DNA from 2 places in the Aminipila sp. genome. Region 1 is predicted to be linked to the other one. Evidence: riboswitches for the same ligand, from Rfam matches in the RefSeq annotation. Region 1 holds a riboswitch; the other holds the start of a gene.
What was found. Region 1 has a riboswitch for thiamine pyrophosphate ahead of cytX (putative hydroxymethylpyrimidine transporter CytX). Riboswitches for the same ligand answer to the same signal wherever they lie in the genome.
Positions count from the first base shown of each region.

Region 2: it holds a riboswitch for thiamine pyrophosphate, as region 1 does, so the genes downstream of both, RTW14_RS03900 (ABC transporter permease) here and cytX (putative hydroxymethylpyrimidine transporter CytX) in region 1, are expected to answer to the same signal.

Region 1 covers NZ_DAMBYD010000004.1:325,396-328,820, reverse strand. The annotation lists gene thiM (hydroxyethylthiazole kinase) at 1-562, opposite strand, end outside; gene cytX (putative hydroxymethylpyrimidine transporter CytX) at 555-1,730, opposite strand; TPP riboswitch at 1,825-1,932, opposite strand; gene RTW14_RS07550 (helix-turn-helix transcriptional regulator) at 2,117-2,377, shown strand; gene def (peptide deformylase) at 2,352-2,819, shown strand; partial or broken gene RTW14_RS07540 (Lsa family ABC-F type ribosomal protection protein) at 3,106-3,425, shown strand, end outside.
Region 2 covers NZ_DAMBYD010000002.1:355,418-358,842, forward strand. The annotation lists gene RTW14_RS03890 (beta-class carbonic anhydrase) at 1-419, shown strand, start outside; gene RTW14_RS03895 (CaiB/BaiF CoA transferase family protein) at 464-1,651, shown strand; TPP riboswitch at 1,707-1,816, shown strand; gene RTW14_RS03900 (ABC transporter permease) at 1,918-2,676, shown strand; gene RTW14_RS03905 (ABC transporter substrate-binding protein) at 2,688-3,425, shown strand, end outside.

The sequences.
Region 1 (3,425 bases):
CATTACGAATTATGTACGCTTTATTGGAATCTGCTACTATATCAATTGCTCCAGTTATAGCAATGACTGCTTCCATTTTCTTTGCAAATTCTTTTGCAAATTTAACTGCCTCATCTAGGTTTTCTTCCGTTATACAGTCCGCTACATTGGCATCAACACCTTTCGTACTTCCTTCTCCTATGGCAATTGTCTTAATTTCAGAAATGTTCCCACGAATTACTGTAAACTTTACCTGTTTAAGAAGTTGGTGTGAAGTTTCTGTTCTTAGTTTGGAAGCTCCAGCACCAACAGGGTCAAGGACTACTGGATGCTTTAGTTGGTTTGCTTTCTTTCCAGCCAATAACATGGACTCAATCGTACGTTGATTTAAAGTACCTATGTTTATATTCAACCCACCACAAATACTAGTTATCTCTTCTACTTCTTCTGTATCATCCGACATAATCGGTGAAGCTCCACATGCCAGCAATATATTCGCACAGTCATTTACTGTAACATAATTTGTTATGTTATGAATAAGCGGGCTTTCCTGTCGGACATTTTCTAATTTTTCTTTAAGCATTTTGTTTTCCTCCTAAAACTTTATTTACAACAACACATAGCAGTGCTGTTATCACCATAACAGGTAATGTATTCCCTACTACTGTATCAATCTGCATAAATATTCGATATATGATAAATCCAATCATCCATACTATTAAATTCAGATAACTGCAGTTTTTCTTTGAATAATCTTTTTTTAAAATAAAGAAGGTAACGATCAGTACAGAAATCATTGGTGCAAATACAGAACCTATTAAATACAAAAAATCTTCGTATTCAGTAATTGGCGTAAATATAGCAAGTATAGTCCCTATTATGCAAATCACCACTGCACTGGACTTTTCCTTAAATCTACTAGAGATACTTTCAGCACTTACTCCCGCAGAATAAGCATCTAAGAAAGTAGTAGTCACCGTAGAAAATACAACAATAATGAGCCCTGCTGCTCCAAGTCCTGCATTCATCATAATCTTTGCAATGTCGCACTCTCCAGTAAGGATTGAAGCACCCATTCCAATGATATACATCCAGCAGCTAACTATAAAATATACAGTTGTGCTCACTAAAGTGGCTGTTTTAGGTTTTTTTGCAGTTCTAGTATAATCAGATATAAGCGGCAGCCATGAAAGAGGCATTGCTGCCGACAACTCTACAGCACCTCCAAAACTAATTGTGCCCTGAATTTCCGACATAGCATTTCCTTTAAAAATAATACTGCTCAGTACGATTGAAAGTATAAATAATGCACTCATGGCAATCAAATTCACTCTGTTTAAATTCTTAATTCCTATAACTACCCATAGAATAATTAACCCTCCAATTATAATATTCCAAACCCATTCTTCTCCTAATTGAATAATAGAATTTGCTGCTGCAGCGCCACTTACAATCATAACTGCGGTCCAGCCCACAAGTTGTAAAACATTTAGAGATGAAAAGATCAATGAGCCCTTTCCACCAAATGAGATTTTTACTGTTTCCATAGCACTTCTGCCTGTTTGTGCCCCTATTAATCCTGCAAAATAAAGCAGTACACAGCCTATTGCATGTCCTAGAATTATGGCTAAAGTACCCTTTTGAAAACCAAGCGGTGCTATTAATGTGCCTGTTAGAATCTCAGCAATAGACATACCTGCTCCAAACCAAATCAGGCCATTTGAAAATGTTGTTGTCTTAGTTTCATTCATAAAATCTTTCCTTCCTTTCTTGTATAATAGAAAATATCGATAGATTTTTTTATTATACAAAAAAACGGGATACACCTATGGTATATCCCGTAAAACTTCAAAAAAGTTATCGCTTCCTACGTTGGCATTATCCAAATCAGGTGTAAGGGTCGAAGTTAATTACTTCCTCTCAGCCTGCATACAAGCTCCCCTGTTCATATTTTAAATATTATTATATTTTAATTATACTCCGGCTCGACTAAATCAGCAAGGAGTAATTTAACACAGTTGCAATTATGTCATGTTAACTTGACATATATTTTCAAATATCTTATACTGTATGTAATGTTTACATTACACATCAATTTTAATTATATGTACAGTAAAATTAAAAAAGGAATTTTAATATGAAAAATAAAATTAAAGAATTACGGGAAAAAACAGGGTTAACCCAAGAACAGTTAGGTGAACTTGTTGGTACTTCAAGACAGGCGATTAACGCTATAGAAACTGAAAAATTTGAGCCATCCATATGGCTTGCTTACGATATTTCACAAGTATTCGGCTGTACAATTGAAGAAGTTTTTATGTTTGAAGAAAGTACAAAAAAATCAAGAGCAGAAAGGAGTAGGAGGGATAATAATGGCAACACGTCAACTTCGCTATAATGACGATAGTATTTTAAGAACAAAGTGTAAGACGATTACAGTCGTGGATGATAAAATACGTCAGATCTTAGATGATATGATGGATACTTTACATGAAACTGAAAATGGAGCTGCCTTAGCTGCCAATCAGGTTGGACTTTTAAAACGCCTTGTGGTGATTGATTATGAGTCCTACTATTTGAAGTTAGTAAACCCACAAATAATAGGCCAAAGTGGTGTTCAGGAGTGTATAGAAGGCTGTTTAAGCTTTCCTGATATATTTGGGAAAACAATCCGTCCTCAGAAAGTAACCATTCAGTCTCTAGATGAAAACGGTAAAGAAATAATATTAACAGTAGAAGATGAAATGGCTAAATGCATTTGTCATGAAATTGAACATTTAGACGGTGAAGTTTTCATTGATAAAGTAACTGAATTTGTAGATAATACTATTGCATATTGAAGAAAAATGTGCTACGCTAAATTAAATAATAAGAAACAGAGGTGAAAAGATGATTAAATTTTCTTGCTAATAAAATGAAGCATACTGAATCAACGCAAACGTTAAAACTAACGTTGATATTGTTATGCAAAAGCAAGAAAGTTAAAATTTTCACTCAATTATATATTTCGTATTTTTTCCATGTCATACTATATAACTATGTCTAGGATTGATTGTAATTATTGAGCCGTAAGAATTAATTTTCTTGCGGCCTTTATTTTTTTGACTATTTACTAAGGAGGAAATTATGTCTTTAATAAATGTTACGAATCTAACCTTTGCATATGATGGCAGTTATGATAATGTATTTGAAAATGTCAGTTTCCAAATAGATACTGATTGAAAGCTTGGCTTTACAGGAAGAAATGGCAGAGGAAAAACTACTTTTTTAAATCTTTTGTGTGGGAAATATGAATACAGTGGTACGATCTCCACCAGTATGAAATTTGAATATTTCCCATATGAAGTTAAGGATAAACAAATGGATACTATGGAGGTCATTAAAGGCATTTGCCCTGATTGCATGGAGTGGGAAATTTTCAGAGAACTCTCAATGCTAGATGTCTC
Region 2 (3,425 bases), on a different contig from region 1:
TGCTGCCTGCGGCTCTGGGAGTAAAAAACGGGGATGCAAAGATTATAAAGAATGCTGGTGGTGTCGTATCTCATCCTTTTGGAAGTGCTGTCCGTAGTCTGCTTGTAGCTATATTAGATTTGCAGGTAGAAGATATTATGGTTATTGGGCACACAGATTGTGGAGCACAGAGTATGGATGCTCAAAAGATGATTCAGAAATTAAAGGACAGGGGCGTATCAGAGGAAGATATAAATCTTCTTCATTATTGTGGTGTAGATTTTGACACCTGGCTGGGCGGATTTGACTGTGTTGAGACTTCTGTCAAAAATACTTTGGATATTTTAATCCACCATCCGTTAATTCCTAAGAATGTGAGAATCAGAGGATTTATAATGGATTCAGTCACTGGAGAACTCACTCCGGTAGAGTGTGACTAGCCTATCGTCAATAACTTATTGTTTAGAAAAGCAGGGAGTATATTATGGGAGCACTAGCTGGATTGAAAATTTTAGATTTTTCAACATTGTTACCAGGACCATTTGCAACGCTTATGTTAGCAGACATGGGAGCGGAGGTTTTAAAAGTAAGTTCAAAAAGTAAGGCGGATATAGTTATAGACTATCCGCCTTTTGTTGAAGGTACAGAAATCTCAGTAAATCAGGCATGGCTTGGAAGAAATAAAAAGACCATATCATTAAATTTGAAAGACGCTCAGTCAATTGAGATTATAAAAAAATTAATTTTGGAATATGACATCGTAATGGAACAGTTCAGGCCTGGAGTTATGGAGAAATTAGGCCTTGGATATGAAACATTAAAGGCTGTTAATCCCGAACTTATCTATTGTTCTCTAACTGGATATGGTCAGACGGGCCCACTAAAAATGAAGGCCGGTCATGATATAAATTATCTTTCAAGAAGTGGTAACATGGCACAGGCTGGAAGAAAATCCACAGGGCCTGTATTGACCAATATGCAGATAGCAGATGTGGCAGTAGGGTCAATGAATTCGGTTATTGGTATTCTGGCAGCAGTTCATTATAGAAATAATACAGGCAAAGGGCAGCAGGTGGATGTGTCTATGTATGATGGTTTAATTCCTTTTAACTCTATGGATGGAGCAGCCTTTTTAGCTACTGGAAAAGAACCTGGAAGAGAAGAAGAAAGGTTGAATGGGGGCTGCATATATGATTTCTACGAGACAAAAGATGGGAAATATCTAAGTGTGGGATGCCTGGAACCAAAGTTTTGGAACAATTTTTGTACGTGTATAGGAAGACCTGAATACATAGAAGGCACCGTTTGGCCTGCAGATATAGCAGAGGTAAAAGCAGATATAATAAGTCGGATTAAGGAAAAAAGTCTTAAGGACTGGATGGAAATTTTTAATGATAAAGACGTATGTGTAGAACCAGTTCTCAATCTGGAAGAGGCTTTGATTAAAGATGAGCATATGCAGGCAAGAAAAATGGTGGTTGATGTGGTCGTGCCTGAATCAGAAGGAAAAACGGTAAAACAATTAGGTTCCCCTATAAAGCTTTCAGAGTGCCCCATTGAATATAAACAAGGAGGATATCCTATCGGTTATCATACCTATGAGGTTATAGAGCAGCTTGGATTTACTAAGGAACAGATTAAGGAAATGGAGAAAAAAGGTGTATTCCGCTGAAGCAAAGGACTTTACAACTGGACTGGTTTGGTGTAGACTCATGATATAGATGAATAAAACATGCTAGGGGTGCTGGACTACTGGTTCAGCTGAGAATGCTTGATGCTAAACCCTTTGAACCTGATATGGTTAGTACCATCGATAGGAAAGCTTTTAAAATTAAGGATTAAGATAAGAATTTTTAAGAGTGTTTCCAAAAGAAGCGCTCTTTTTGTTTGCCTTATGCAAAGTGGCAAATATAAATAGCATTAGTTAGGAAAAGTGACATGAAAACAATAAGTAATAAAAAAATATGGGTTCCTATGGTAGTCTTTTTACTGATTCTGGCTGTATGGGAAATGTCCGTACGTATTGCGGAGATTCCCTTATATATCTTACCTGCACCATCAAAAATATGTTGTGCTCTGATTTCAGAACGGAGCATGCTTTTCATGCACGGAATGGTTACCTTAAAAGAAACGGTTATAGGTCTGATTATTGCCACAGTGTTTGGAGTTATATTGGCTATTATAATGGATAAATATGAATTGTTCCGAACTGCTGTATACCCTATTCTGGTAGTAAGTCAGACTGTGCCAGTAATTGTTTTAGCTCCAATTCTGATTATATATTTAGGCTTTGGCATGGCTCCTAAAATTTTGATTGTAATACTGATGTGTTTTTTCCCTATTGTTATAAATTTTGCAGATGGAATGAAACATGTTGATATTAACCAAGTAAATCTGGCAAGATTGTTTGGAGCAGGAAGCTTGAAAATCTATTGTATGGTTAAAATCCCTGCAGCAGCTTCATCTCTGTTCTCTGGACTTAGAGTGGCGGCTACATACAGCATTACAGGAGCAGTGGTTGGTGAATGGCTTTCTTCTAATAGTGGTCTTGGCTACTATATGTTAAGGGTGAAAAATGGATTTATGCTGGACAAAGTATTTGCATGTGTTGTTGTTATCGTTTTACTCAGCCTGTTAATGAATGGTTGTGTTAAACTGTTACAATATTTTTTAATGCCGCACTTGCGGAAGAATTAAGGAGAAGGAAAATGAAAAAGAAATTATTGGCTTTAGGACTGATTCTGACTATGGTTATGTCTATGGGTGCCTGCGGTGGGAAAAGTCAGAATGATGCAGAAAAAGAAAAAAAACTTCGTGATGTTACAGTGATTTTGGACTATGTTCCAAATACCAATCATACAGGTATTTATGCGGCGAAAGACTTAGGCTACTATGAAGAAGCAGGATTAAATGTGAATATTATTGAACCTACTGACGGAGCTACAGCAACTTTGATTGCCGCAGGAAAAGGCGATTTTGGTATTAGTTATCAGGAAGATGTTACCTATGCACTTGCTGCTGAAGATCCTCTTCCCATTAAGGCTATAGCAGCGGTTATTCAGCACAATACTTCTGGTTTTGCGGCTTATAAAGGAAAAAACATTACGTCGCCAAAAGACTTTGAAGGAAAGACTTATTCTGGATGGGGATCACCAGGGGAAGAAGCAGTTATTCATGCGGTAATGGAAAAATCAGGCGCTGATTTTAAAAAATTAAAGATGATTACAACAGATAGCTTAAGCTATGATATGCTAAAAGGAGACATTGATATTATCTGGATGTTCTGGGCATGGGATGGAATAGGTGCCAAAAGACAAGGCATTGATGTAAATTATATGGAACTGAGAGAACTTGATCCACGTTTAGACTACTATACACCAGTAATTATAGCTAATGACAGTACGCTTGAGAAGGACCCTGAAATGGTAAAAGCATTCTTAGCAGCA